DNA from 2 places in the Hydrogenophaga sp. T2 genome. Region 1 is predicted to be linked to the other one. Evidence: riboswitches for the same ligand, from Rfam matches in the RefSeq annotation. Region 1 holds a riboswitch; the other holds the start of a gene.
The links. Region 1 has a riboswitch for glycine ahead of gcvT (glycine cleavage system aminomethyltransferase GcvT). Riboswitches for the same ligand answer to the same signal wherever they lie in the genome.
Positions count from the first base shown of each region.

Region 2: another riboswitch for glycine. It lies ahead of WDZ95_RS04235 (D-amino acid dehydrogenase); the one in region 1 lies ahead of gcvT (glycine cleavage system aminomethyltransferase GcvT).

Region 1 covers NZ_JBBHZJ010000004.1:494,966-502,062, forward strand. Annotated here, with positions in the region: gene WDZ95_RS12605 (FAD-dependent oxidoreductase) at 1-671, shown strand, start outside; gene WDZ95_RS12610 (hypothetical protein) at 815-1,321, shown strand; glycine riboswitch at 1,356-1,451, shown strand; glycine riboswitch at 1,465-1,568, shown strand; gene gcvT (glycine cleavage system aminomethyltransferase GcvT) at 1,623-2,747, shown strand; gene gcvH (glycine cleavage system protein GcvH) at 2,779-3,150, shown strand; gene gcvP (aminomethyl-transferring glycine dehydrogenase) at 3,179-6,088, shown strand; gene WDZ95_RS12630 (B12-binding domain-containing radical SAM protein) at 6,147-7,097, shown strand, end outside.
Region 2 covers NZ_JBBHZJ010000002.1:136,796-143,892, forward strand. Annotated here, with positions in the region: gene WDZ95_RS04215 (CaiB/BaiF CoA transferase family protein) at 1-313, shown strand, start outside; gene WDZ95_RS04220 (LysR family transcriptional regulator) at 321-1,220, opposite strand; gene WDZ95_RS04225 (Bug family tripartite tricarboxylate transporter substrate binding protein) at 1,357-2,355, shown strand; gene WDZ95_RS04230 (M20 aminoacylase family protein) at 2,355-3,560, shown strand; glycine riboswitch at 3,672-3,784, shown strand; gene WDZ95_RS04235 (D-amino acid dehydrogenase) at 3,840-5,111, shown strand; gene WDZ95_RS04240 (WbqC family protein) at 5,140-5,844, shown strand; gene WDZ95_RS04245 (class I SAM-dependent methyltransferase) at 5,831-6,454, shown strand; gene WDZ95_RS04250 (formyltransferase family protein) at 6,451-7,097, shown strand, end outside.

The sequences.
Region 1 (7,097 bases):
ACCTCAACGGCGCACGCATCAAGGGCAGCCACGCGGCGATCAAGAGCGGCATGCTCTGCGCCGAAGCCGCCTTCGAGGCCGTGCAGGCCGGCCGCCAGCACGACGAACTGGCCGCCTACCCCGCGGCCTTCGACCGGAGCTGGCTGCGCGAAGAGCTCGAGAGCTCGCGCAACTTCAAGAGCTGGTTCAAGTACGGCAACCTCATCGGCGGCCTCATGGTGGGCATCGAGCACTGGCTGCTGCCGCGCCTGGGCTTCAAGAGCCCGCCGTGGTCGCTGCACCGCGAGAAGGCCGACCACCTGTACCTCAAACCCGCGGCCGAGTGCGAAAAGATCGCCTACCCCAAGCCCGACGGCAAGCTCACCTTCGACCGCCTGAGCAGCGTGTTCGTGAGCAACACCAACCACGAAGAACAGCAGCCCGCCCACCTCACGCTCAAGGACGCGGGCGTGCCGGTGAAGATCAACCTCGCCAAGTACGCGGGCCCCGAGAGCCGCTACTGCCCCGCGGGCGTGTACGAGTACGTCAAGACCGAGGACGGCGCCGACCGGCTGCAGATCAACGCGCAGAACTGCGTGCACTGCAAGACCTGCGACATCAAGGACCCGACGCAGAACATCGTGTGGGTCACGCCCGAGGGCGGGGGCGGGCCGAACTACGCGGGGATGTGACGCGCCGCGGCGCGGGATGTGCGTTCGTTCACATCCCTCCGCGAAAGCCGCCTGCGGGCGGCTTTTTTGCGCCCGCATGACACGCGAACGTCATGCGGCCTGCGCAGAGTGCTGCGTCATCCGTAGCACTCCCTGCCACACCCATGCTCAACAAGACCGACAAGGGCCGGGCCGAGCTGCAACCCGGCCAGCGCACCCTGGGCCAGCGCGAGCGCGCGATCCTGCTCGTGGCCGACGGCCGCAAATCCACCGCCTCGCTGCATGCCCTCTTCCACGGCGACGGCAAGGCCATCGTCGAATCGCTGATCGCGGGCGGCTACCTGCTGGACGACCGCCCGCCGCCCGCCCCGGCCCCGTCACCGGGCCTCGCGGTGCAGGGCTCGGTCGACGATTTCAGCGGCCCGCGCTCGCTGGCCAGCGCGCGCATGTTCCTGTTCGATCTCTCGGACCGCATGTTCGCGCCGCGCGACCGGCAGATGGCCGAGCGCCTGCGCGACGCACTCCGTGAAGCGCGCGACGCCCCGAGCATGGTCGCCGTGGGCCGCGAGATGCTGGCCGAGATCGAGCGCGTCGCAGGCCGCGAGCGGGCGCTGGCGGTCAGCGCGCGGCTGGCCAAACTGCTGCCGGAATCGGCCCCGCTCGGGGTCTGAGCAACGCCACCCGCGTCGACTGCACTAGAATCCGCGGCGTTGCTCAGGAGAGAGCTCCCGCGTGGAGCCGCCGAAGGCGCAGGAGGCCGCAACGGCCCCGAACGCTCAGGCAAAAGGACTGGCAAACGCCCGCCGCAAGGCAGGCGATCCCCCCTGGAGAGAGGCCCCACACGATGCGGCCCACCGAAGGAGCAAGCGCGGCATCGCCCGCGTGAATCTCTCAGGTAAAGCGGACAGCGGGGCAGCACACGGCACGCCGTGTTTCGCCCCGCGAGGGGCCTGCCCTGCCAGCGAGTCCGCCTTGTCCTCCACCGAACTTCTCCAGACCCCGCTGCACGCACTGCACCTCGAACTCGGTGCGCGCATGGTGCCCTTCGCGGGCTACAGCATGCCGGTGCAGTACCCCGCGGGCCTCATGGCAGAGCACCAGCACACGCGCAACGCCGCCGGCCTGTTCGACGTGTCGCACATGGGCCAGCTGCGCCTGTCGGGCCCCGAGGCCGCGGCCGCCTTCGAAAGCCTGATGCCGGTCGACGTGATCGGCCTGGCGCCGGGCAAGCAGCGCTACGGCCTGCTGCTCACCGACGAGGGCACCATCGTCGACGACCTGATGTTCGTGAACCGCGAGGACCACCTGTTCGTGATCGTCAACGGCGCCTGCAAGCACGGCGACCTCGCGCACATGCAGCAGCGCATCGGCCAGCGCTGCACCATCGAACCCCAATTCGACCGCGGCCTGCTCGCGCTGCAGGGCCCGCAGGCCGTGACCGCGCTGCAGCGCCTGCTGCCCGGCGTGGAAAAGCTGGTGTTCATGACCGGCGCGGCCTTCGAATGGCAGGGCCGGCCGCTGTTCGTCACGCGCAGCGGCTACACCGGCGAAGACGGCTTCGAGCTCTCGCTGGCCGCGGCCGACACCGAGGCCTTCGCGCGCGCGCTGCTCGCGCAGCCCGAGGTGCAGCCCATCGGCCTGGGCGCGCGCAACTCGCTGCGCCTCGAAGCCGGCCTGTGCCTCTATGGCAACGACATCGACACCACCACCACGCCCGTGGAAGCCGGCCTGAATTGGGCCATGCAGAAGGTGCGCCGCAGCGGCGGCGCGCGCGCGGGCGGCTTCCCGGGCGCTGCGCGCGTGCTCGCCCAGCTCGACGGCACCGCCCCGCCCGAGCGCGTGCGCGTGGGCCTGATCGCGCAGGAGCGCGTGCCGGTGCGCGAGCACACCGAACTGCAGAGCGAAGCGGGCGAGCGACTGGGCGAAGTCACCAGCGGCCTGCTCGGCCCTACCATCAACCAGCCCATCGCCATGGGCTACCTGCCGCCGGCGTTCGCCGCCCCCGGCACCCGCGTGAACGCGCTGGTGCGCGGCAAGGCCGTGCCCATGGTGGTGGCGCCCATGCCCTTCGTGCCCAACCGCTACCACCGCGGCTGATCCTTCCCCTCATCCCCCAGGAGCTTTCCTCATGACCACCAAGTACACCGAAGACCATGAATGGATCACCGTGGACGGCAACGTCGCCACGGTCGGCATCACCCACCACGCGCAGGACGCGCTCGGCGACGTGGTCTTCGTCGAACTGCCCGAGGTGGGCAAGGCCTTTGCCCAGAAAGACGTGGCCGGCGTGGTCGAGTCGGTGAAGGCCGCGGCCGACGTCTACATGCCCGTGAGCGGTACCGTCACCGAGGTCAACGAAGCCCTGCGCGCCGACCCGGCGCTCGCCAACAGCGACCCGCTGGGCGCCGGCTGGTTCTTCAAGGTGCAGCTCAGCGACGCCTCGCAGGTGGACGCGCTGCTCGACAAGACCGCCTACGACGCCTTCGCCGCGAACAACTGACCACCGCCCCTGCCTGAAAGCCCGAGCCATGCTCATGCCCGCCGTCAAACCCCTGGGTGAACTCGAGAACGCCAGCGAGTTCGTCGCCCGCCACATCGGCCTCACCGAGGCCGACGAGGCCCACATGCTGTCGGTGATCGGCGAGGCCTCGCGCCGCGCGCTGATCGACAGCATCGTGCCGCGCAGCATCGCGCGCAGCCAGGGCATGAAGCTGCCCGCGCCCGTGACCGAGGCCGCGGCGCTGGCGGAGCTCAAGGCCATTGCGCAGCAGAACAAGCTGCTCAAGAGCTTCATCGGCCAGGGCTACCACGGCACCCACACGCCGGGCGTGATCCTGCGCAACATCCTCGAGAACCCGGCCTGGTACACCGCCTACACGCCCTACCAGGCCGAGATCTCGCAGGGCCGCATGGAAGCGCTGGTGAACTTCCAGACCATGGTCACCGACCTCACGGGCATGGCCATCGCCAACGCGTCCATGCTCGACGAGGCCACCGCCGCGGCCGAGGCCATGACCCTGGCCAAGCGCTCGGTGAAGGCGCGCGGCAACGCCATCGTGGTCTCGGGCGACACGCACCCGCAGACCATCGAGGTGATCCAGACCCGCGCCGCACCGCTGGGCCTGGAGGTGCGCGTGGCCATGTCGGGCGAGGAATGGGACCGCCTGCTTGCCGCCGACGACTACTTCGCGGCCCTCGCGCAGTACCCCGCCTCCAGCGGCTGGCTGCACGACTGGACGCAGGACGCGGCCACCGTGCACGGCAAACACGCGGCCTTCATCATGGCCGCCGACCTGCTCGCGCTCACGCTGCTCAAGACGCCGGCCGAGATGGGCGCCGACATCGTGGTCGGCACCACGCAGCGCTTCGGCATGCCCATGGGCAATGGCGGCCCGCACGCGGCCTTCATGGCCTGCCGCGACGAGTACAAGCGCAGCCTGCCCGGCCGCCTGGTGGGCGTGAGCGTGGACGCGCACGGCAACCCCGCCTACCGCCTGGCGCTGCAGACGCGCGAGCAGCACATCCGCCGCGAGAAGGCCACGAGCAACATCTGCACCGCGCAGGTGCTGCCCGCCGTGATCGCGAGCATGTACGCCGTGTACCACGGCCCTCAGGGCTTGAAGCGCATCGCGCAGCGCGTGGCCGCCTACACCGCGGTGCTGGCGCGCGGACTGGCGCAGCTCGGCCACGCCAACACCCACCATGGCGAGCAGGGTGTGTTCGACACCGTGTGCCTGCACGTGGGCGCGGCCGAGGCCGAGGCGCTCATGGCGCGCGCGGTGGCGCACGGTGTGAACCTGCGCCGCGCCTGGGGCGAGTACGTGATGGCCACGCTCGACGAAACCACCACGCGCGAAGACATCGCGCTGCTGTGGACCATCTTCGCCAAGGACGGCCAGGCCCTGCCCGACTTCGAGGCCTTCGAGAAGGGCGTGGAGCCGCTGATCCCCGCCGAACTGCGCCGCACCAGCGACTTCCTCACGCACCCGGTGTTCAACAGCCACCACAGCGAGACCGGCATGCTGCGCTACATCCGCGCGCTGTCCGACAAAGACCTCGCGCTCGACCGCAGCATGATCCCGCTCGGCTCGTGCACCATGAAGCTCAACGCGACCAGCGAGATGATCCCCATCACCTGGCCCGAGTTCGCGCACGTGCACCCCTTCGCGCCGGCCGACCAGCGCCAGGGCTACGCGCTGCTCGACCAGCAGCTGCGCCAGTGGCTGTGCGAGGCCACGGGCTACGCGGGCATCAGCCTGCAGCCCAACGCGGGTTCGCAGGGCGAGTACGCGGGCCTGCTGGTGATCCAGGCCTACCACCGCGCGCGCGGTGAAGGCCACCGCAACGTCTGCCTGATCCCCAGCAGCGCGCACGGCACCAACCCCGCGAGCGCGCAGATGGTGGGCATGCAGGTGGTGGTCACCAAGTGCGACGCCAACGGCAACGTGGACCTGGCCGACCTGCAGGCCAAGTGCGAACAGCACAGCGCGAACCTGGCCGCGGTGATGATCACCTACCCCAGCACGCACGGCGTGTTCGAGACCCAGGTGAAAGAGCTGTGTGCGCTGGTGCACCGCCACGGCGGGCGCGTGTATGTCGACGGCGCCAACATGAACGCCCTGGTGGGCGTGGCCGCGCCCGGCGAGTTCGGCGGCGACGTGAGCCACCTCAACCTGCACAAGACCTTCTGCATCCCGCACGGCGGCGGTGGCCCGGGCGTGGGTCCGGTGTGCGTGGTCGAAGACCTCGTGCCCTTCCTGCCCGGCCACGCGGCCGGCGGCCTGCCGGTGAACGGCGTGGGCGCCATTTCCGCGGCGCCGCTGGGCAACGCGGCGGTGCTGCCGATCTCGTGGATGTACATCCGCATGATGGGCGCCGAGGGCCTGCAGCGCGCCACCGAGGCGGCCATCCTTTCGGCCAACTACATCAGCGCGCGCCTCAAAGACCACTTCCCCACGCTGTACGCGAGCGCGAACGGCCACGTGGCGCACGAGTGCATCCTCGACCTGCGCGACCTGAAAGACAGCAGCGGCGTGATGGCCGAAGACGTGGCCAAGCGCCTGATCGACTACGGCTTCCACGCGCCCACGCTGTCCTTCCCGGTGGCCAACACGCTCATGGTCGAACCCACCGAGAGCGAAACGCTCGAAGAGCTCGACCGCTTCATCGACGCCATGATCGCCATCCGCGGCGAGATCGCGCGCATCGAGCAGGGCGAATGGCCGCAGGACGACAACCCGCTCAAGAACGCGCCGCACACCGCGGCCAGCCTGCTCAAGGGCGACTGGGCCCACGCCTACGGCCGCGAGGTCGGTGCGGCGTCGCTCGACGCGCGCGGCCACAACAAGTACTGGCCGCCCGTGGGCCGGGTCGACAACGTCTACGGCGACCGCAACCTGTTCTGCAGCTGCGTGCCCGTGGGCGAGCTCGCCGATTGACCCGGGGCGCGCGGGCGCGGCGGGGCGGCCGTACACTGCCGCCCTCGCCCTGCCTGCCATGAACGCGCCCGCCTTTCGGGTGTTGAGCGTCATCCCGCCGATGACGCAACTCAACACGCCCTACCCCTCCACCGCCTACCTCACGGGCTTTCTGCGCTCGCGCGGCATCGACGCCGTGCAGACCGACCTCGCGCTGGCCCTGGTGCTGCGCCTGTTCACGCCCGCCGGACTCGACGCCGTGCGCGAGCGCGCGCTCGCCCTGCCCGAGGTGCAGCGCACGGCCAGCGTGCACGCCTTCCTCGACCAGTTCGCGCGCTACCGCCGCAGCATCGCGCCCACCATCGCGTTTCTGCAGGGCCGCGACGGCACGCTCGCGCACCGCATCGCCGCGCGCGAGCTGCTGCCCGAAGGCCCGCGCTTCGCGGCGCTCGAGCAGTACGGCCACCTCAGCGGCGACGACGGCGATGGCAGCGGCGATCCGCTGGGCTGGGCCTTCGGCGCCCTGGGCACGCAAGACCGCGCGCGCCACATCGCCACCCTGTTCCTCGACGACCTCGCCGACGTGGTGCGCGACGCGGTGGACGAGCGCTTCGCCTTCGTGCGCTATGGCGAATCGCTGGCCAGCAGCCAGCCCAGCTTCGAGCCGCTCGCCCAGGCCCTGGCCGCACCGCCCACGCTGATCGACACGCTGCTGCAATCGCTCACCCTCGAGGCCCTGGAGCGCCACGCGCCGCAGCTCGTGCTGCTCTCGGTGCCTTTCCCGGGCGCGGTCTATGGCGCGCTGCGCATCGCCCAGGCCATCAAGGCGCGCTGGCCGCAGCTGCCCATCGCGCTCGGCGGCGGTTATGTGAACACCGAGCTGCGCGAGCTCAAAGAGCCGCGCCTGTTCGATTTCGTCGACGTCGTGACCCTGGACGCCGGCGAGCGCCCGCTGCTCGCACTCATCGAACACCTGCAGGGCCGCCGCGGCCCGCAGCGCCTGGTGCGCAGCTTCGTGCGCGACGCCGAA
Region 2 (7,097 bases), on a different contig from region 1:
GGCCGCCGAGCGCAGCGTCGACGAGGTGCTCGCCGCGCTCGATGGCGCCGCGGTGCCTGCGGGCCGCATCTACACCATCGCCGACATCGCGGCCGATCCGCACTACCAGGCGCGCGGCATGCTGCAGCAGATCCGCCTGGACGACGGCAGCGCCCTCACGGTGCCGGGCATCGTGCCCAAGCTCTCGGCCACGCCCGGCGGGCACCGCCGCAACGCGCCCGCGCTGGGCCAGGACAGCGACGCGGTGCTGCGCGAGATCGGCCTGAGCGACGCGCAGATACGGGCCTTGAAGGACCGCGGCATCGTGCAGTGAGGCGGGCTCAGTCCACCATGCGCTGCGCCACGAACTCGCGCAGGATGGCCATCACCGGCGCTTCGCTGCGGCCGGCCAGCGTCACATAGGCGAAGCGCGCCGTGGCGCGCAGCGCCGGGCGCACCGGCAGCACCGCGAGCGCGCCCGCGGCCATGCGCTCGCGCGCCGTGGCCAGCACACCCAGCAACACGGTGTCGGTGCGCTCGACCACGTCGATCATGCTTTCCACGTCGTCGCATTCGAGCGTGACGATGCGGGCCGGCAGGGCGCGCCCGCCGTACTGCGCCGCGAGCTGGCGCGCCACCTCGTGCGACAGCGGCGTGGACGCGATCGGGTAACGCAGCACGTCGTCGAGCGTGACCGTGCGCTGCGCGAGCAGCGGGTGCCCCGCGCGCACGATCCAGCCGCCCTGCATCTCGGCCACGGGCTCGATGTTGAGATCGGGCTCGGGCGGCACCGCGCGCATGTCCACGATCAGCGCGTCGAGCTCGCGCGTGCGCAGCTTCACGAGCTGCAGCTCGGTGGGCGCGCGCACGACGCGCACGCGCACCTGCGGGTGGTGCTGCGCCATGTGGCACATCAGCGGCGTCATCAGCAGGGCGCCCGGCCCCGAGCCCAGGCCCACGCGAACCGCGCCCGCATTGGCCTGTCGCATCAGCTCGGCGCCGCGGCGCAGCTCCGAGGCCTCGAGCACGATGCGCCGCGCGCGCTCCACCACCTGACGGCCCAGCGGCGTGAGCTCGTTGCGCTTGCCCACACGGTCCAGCAGCCGCCCGCTCACCTCGTCCTCGAGCGACTGGATGCTGCGGCTCAGTGCCGATTGCGTGAGGTGCAGCCGCTCGGCCGCGCGGCTGAACGAGCCGGTTTCGGCCACGGCCAGGAAGTGTTCGAGGTGGCGGATGTTCATGCGGGGCCCCGGTCAAGCGAATGCGCTTCTTGAATCATTATCAAGAAAATAATGCATTGGACACATGGTAGGGCGCTGCCTAGCATGCCGCTCACCTGCTCATCGGACAGGCAACCCGCCCACACCCCCCACCGCCATGACCGCCTGCAAACGCACCTTCCTCCGCCGCACCGCGGCCGTTCTGGCCGGCCTCGCGCTGACCGGCGCCGCCCTCGCCCAGACCTTCCCCTCGCGCCCCGTGACGCTGCTCGTGCCCTACCCGGCCGGTGGTGTGTCCGACGTGATCGCGCGCACCCTGAGCGGCACGCTGGCCAGGCACCTGGGCCAGCCCGTGGTGGTGGAGAACCTGGGCGGCGCCAGCGGCGGCATCGCGGCGCAGAAGCTGCTCAACAGCCCGGCCGACGGCCATGTGATCTTCCAGGGCTCGCCCAACGAACTGGTGCTCGCGCCGCTCTCGGCCTCGGCGCTCAAGTACAAGAGCGAAGACTTCCGCCTGGTGCAGATGATCACTGTGAACCCGATGGCGGTGTTCGCGCGCAAGGACCTGCCCGCGAACAACGGCGACGAGTTGCTGGCCTTCGCCCGCAAGAGCGCGGCCGAGGGCCGGCCCCTGACCTTCGCCAGCGTGGGCCCGGGCTCCATGTACCACCTGCTCGGCGAGCACCTGGCCAAGCTCACCGGCATCGCCATGACCCACGTGCCCTACAAGGGCAGCGCGCCCGCGTTCCAGGACATCATGGGCAGCCAGGTCGACTTCTTCATCACGCCCTACGGCAAGGGGCAGATCGGCATGGTCAGCGAGGGCAAGCTCAAGGTGGTGGGCGTGCTCTCGGCCGAACCCCAGGACGCGTTCAGGAACGCCGCGCCGCTGAGCGCCTCGCCCGGGCTCAAGGGCTTCGTGTTCGACACCTGGTCGGGCTACTTCGTGCGCAAGGACACGCCCGAGCCCGTCGTGCAGGCGCTGCACAAGGCGCTCAGCGAGGTCGCCAACGACCCCGAGATCCGCGCCGCGCTCGAAGCCCAGGCCATGGTGGTTCCGCGCCCGCAGCCGCTCGCGGCCGTGGCCCGGGTGTACGCGGACAACACGGAGAAGTACCGCGCCATCGCCAAGTCCATCCACCTGCAGGCGCAGTGATGGCGGCCGTCGCAGAGGCCGGCGCGCCCTACCTCGCGCAGGCGATGTCGGCGCGCATCGGCGAGTTCATCCGCCTGCGCCGCGACATCCACGCCCACCCCGAGCTCGCGTTCCAGGAGCACCGCACCGCGGCCCTGGTGGCCGACAAGCTGCGCGCCTGGGGCTACACCGTGCACACCGGCATCGGCGGCACCGGTGTGGTGGGCGTGCTGCGGCGCGGCCAGGGCACACGCCGCCTGGGCATTCGCGCCGACATGGACGCGCTGCCCATCGCCGAAGCCCCGGGCCGCGAATGGGGCAGCCGGCGCGCGGGCCTGATGCACGCCTGCGGCCACGACGGCCACACCGCGACGCTGCTCGCGGCGGCGCGCTTCATCGCCGAAGACCTGGACTTCGACGGCACGCTGCACCTGATCTTCCAGCCCGCCGAAGAAGGTGCGGCGGGCGCGCAGGCCATGATGCGCGACGGCCTGTTCGAGCGCTTTCCCTGCGACGCGGTGTACGCGCTGCACAACATCCCCGGCATCGAGGCCGGCCACTTCCACTTCCGCACCGGGGCCAGCATGGCTTCGAGCGACAACGTCACCATCCGGCTGCAGGGCGTGGGCGGTCACGGCGCGATGCCGCAGACCACCGCCGACACCGTGGTGGCCGCGGCGGCCGTCGTCACCGCGCTGCAGACCGTGGTCTCGCGCAACGTGGACCCGCTGCACAGTGCGGTGGTCACGGTGGGCGCGCTGCACGCGGGCCAGGCCAACAACGTGATTCCCGAGGAGGCCACGCTCGAGCTCAGCGTGCGCGCGCTCGACCGCGAAGTGCGCGCGCTGCTGCGCGAGCGCATCACCGAACTGGTGCAGCTGCAGGCCGCGAGCTTCAAGGTGAAGGCCCTGATCGACTGGCGCGAGGGCTATCCCGTGCTCGTGAACACGCCCGCCGAAACCCGGCTCGCCGCCGGGTTGGCGCGCGAGCTGTTCGGCGCAGCGCGCGTGAACACCGAGGCCGCGCCGCTCACCGCGAGCGAAGACTTCGCCTTCATGCTCGAAGCCGTGCCCGGCTGCTACGTGTTCGTGGGCAACGGCGGCCCCGGCACGCCGGGCGCCTGCTCGGTGCACAACCCGGGCTACGACTTCAACGACGCGATCATCGAACCCGGCGCGCAACTGTGGACACGGTTGGTGGCCGATTACCTGAAGGCGTCTGGCTGATCTCACGCGCACCGCATTTCCCCGCACGGACCGGGAGAGCCCGCGCCCCCCGGCGCGGCGCCGAAGGAGCAACCGCCCCGGAAACTCTCAGGCCCCAGGACCGGCCCGTGCGCTCAACACTCTGAAGAGTTGCCGCGCTTCGTCAGCCGGCACACCGAAGGAGCAAGCCCCGCCGCGGCCCGCGCGCAGGGTGAATCTCTCAGGTACCGGACAGAGGGGGCGCAGACCGCGCGGTTGCGCGGTCTGCCCACATCCTCGTCCGACGCCTGGAGCGCATCCATGAAATCCTTTGCCGTCATCGGTGGTGGCATCACCGGCATCACCACCGCCTACGCCCTGGCCCGCCGCGGCTTCGCCGTCACGCTCTTCGAGCGGCACCGCTACGCCGCGATGGAGACCTCGTTCGCCAACGGCGGCCAGCTCTCGGCCTCGAACGCCGAGACCTGGACCCATCCCTCCACCCTGCTCAAGGGCCTCAAGTGGATGCTGCGCCAGGACGCACCGCTGCTCGTGAACCCGCGGCCGGGCTGGCACAAGCTGTCTTGGTTCGCGGAATTCATCGCCAGCATCCCGCGCTACGAGGCCAACACCATCGAGACCACGCGGCTGGCGATCGCCGCGCGCGCGCACCTGTTCGACTGGGCCGAGCGCGAGGGCATCGACTTCGACCACCGCCGCGAAGGCATCCTGCACATCTACCGCGACCGCCAGGGCTTCGAACACGCAGGCCGCGTGTCGCGCCTGCTCGCCGCAGGCGGCCTGCAGCGCCGCGCCGTGACGCCCGAGGAGATGCGCGCCATCGAGCCCACGCTGGCCGGCACCTACCACGGCGGCTACTACACCGAAAGCGATTCCACCGGCGACATCCACCGCTTCACGCAAGGCCTGGCCGCGGCCTGCGAGCGCCTGGGCGTGCGCACCGTGTACGGCCGCGAGGTGCGTTCGCTGCGCAGCGACGACCGCCGCGCCACGGTGACGCTGGCCGGCGAACACGGCCACGAGGAACACGCCTTCGACGCGCTCGTGGTCTGCGCGGGCGTGAACAGCCGCGCGCTCGCGGCGCAGCTCGGCGATCGCATCAACGTGTACCCGGTCAAGGGCTATTCGATCACGGTGAACCTCACCGACGAGGCCAGCCGCGCCGCCGCGCCCACGGTGAGCCTGCTCGACGACGAGACCAAACTCGTGACCAGCCGCCTCGGCCCCGACCGCTTCCGCGTGGCGGGCACGGCCGAGTTCAACGGCTTCAACCGCGACATCCGCGCCGACCGCATCCGCCCGCTGGTGGACTGGGTGCAGCAATGCTTCCCCGGCGTGAGCACGCGCCAGGTGGTGCCCTGGGCCGGCCTGCGGCCCATGATGCCGGACATGATGCCGCGCGTGGGCCGCGGCCGCCGCGCCAACGTGTTCTACAACACCGGCCACGGCCACCTGGGCTGGACGCTCAGCGCGGCCACGGCCGACCTGCTGGGCGAGCTCGTGAGCGGCAGCGCGCGCGCGGGCGGGCGGCCGCTGGCGCACCCGCTCGAGCCGGCGCGGCGCGCGGGCTGAGGCCACGCAGACCTGCAACAATGCGCCGGTGAAAAAGGTCGCCATCGTCCAGTCCAACTACATCCCCTGGAAGGGCTACTTCGACCTCATCGCCTCGGTCGACGAGTTCGTGCTGTACGACGACATGCAGTACACGCGGCGCGACTGGCGCAACCGCAACCGCATCAAGACACCGCAGGGCCCGCAGTGGCTCACGGTGCCGGTGCGGGCGAGCGGGCGCTACCACCAGGCCATCCGCGAGACCGAGATCGACGGCACCGAATGGGCCGCCGACCACTGGCGCGCGCTCACGCTCAACTACCGGCGCGCGCCGCACTTCGAGGCCATCGCGGCCTGGCTCGAGCCGATCTACCTCGGCGCGCCGCACACGCACCTGTCGGCGCTCAACCGGCAACTGATCGAGGCCGTGTGCGCCTACCTGGGCATCACCACCGTGCTGCGCAACTCGTGGGACTACACGCTGGCCGAGGGCAAGAGCGAGCGCCTGGCCGACCTGGTGCGCCAGGCCGGCGGCACCGACTACGTGTCGGGCCCGGCCGCGCGCGACTACCTCGACGAGGCCGTGTTCACCGAACGCGGCCTGCGCGTGCACTGGTTCGACTACGGCGGCTACCCCGCCTACCCCCAGCTCTGGGGCGATTTCGTGCACGAGCTCAGCGTGCTCGACCTGCTGTTCCACTGCGGGCCACAATCGGCCCGTCACATGAAGCACGTGCCCCATGACCGCTCCTGACCTGCTGGCCCCGCTGGCCGGCTACTACGCCGACAAGATCGCGCGCCACGGCCAGACGCCGCAGGGCGTGGACTGGAACGGCGAGCAGGGCCAGTGGCTGCGCTTCGAGCAGTTGCTGCGCGTGGCCGACGGCCTGGCTGCGCCTTCGATCAACGACCTGGGCTGCGGCTACGGCGCGCTGCTCGACTTCCTGGTGGCGCGCGGCCGTGAGGCCGACTACCTGGGCGTGGACGTGGCCGCGCCCATGGTGGCCGCGGCGCGCGAGCGCCACGCGGGCCGCGCGAACGCGCGCTTCATCGAGGCCGCGCGGCCCGACCGCGTGGCCGACGTGGGCCTGGCCAGCGGCATCTTCAGCGTGCGCCTGAACACGCCCGACGAGGCCTGGTTCGAGCACATCGTGGCCACGCTCGACGTGCTGCACGAAACCAGCCGCGCGGGCTTCGCCTTCAACTGCCTCACCAGCTATTCCGACGCCGACAAGATGCGGCCCGACCTTTACTACGCCGACCCCTGCCGCCTGTTCGACCTCTGCAAGCGCCGCTATTCGCGCCAGGTCGCGCTGCTGCACGACTACGGGCTGTGGGAGTTCACCCTCATCGTGCGCCAATGAAGCCCACCCCCCTCATTGCCTTCGTCGACCACGAAATTGGCCACCGCCTGCTGCAGCGGCTGATCGACGAGCACGCGCGGGGCGGCATTGCGCTGGTGGCCGTGGTGACCACGCAGGACAACGGCCAGCGCTGGTGGCCCGGCGTGGCCGGGCTGTGCAAGGCCGCGGGCCTGCCGCTGCACCGCTTCGGCCCCGGCCTGCAACCGCACGATCTGCCCGAGGCCGAGCTGCACCTGCTGCTGAGCTGGAAGCACCTGATGCCCGCGCCCTGGCTCGCGCGGCCGCGGCGCGGCACCCTCAACCTGCACTACAGCCTGCTGCCCGCGCACCGCGGCGCCTACCCGGTGAACTGGGCCCTGATCCAGGGCGACCGCCGCACCGGCGTGAGCCTGCACTGGGTGGACGAACGCGTGGACCACGGCCCCCTGCTGCTGCAGCGCGCCCTCGACATCGCGCCCGGCGACACCGCGCGCAGCCTGCAGCGCCGGCTCGACGACCTCGCCGCGAGCGCCTTCGACGAGCTGCTGCCCTGGCTGCGCGACCCGGCGCAGCCCGCGCCCACGGCCACGGCCGACGCGCCGGCCAGCTACCACAGCGCGGCCGATTTCGCGGCCGGCGCCGCACTCGACCCCGACAGCACCTG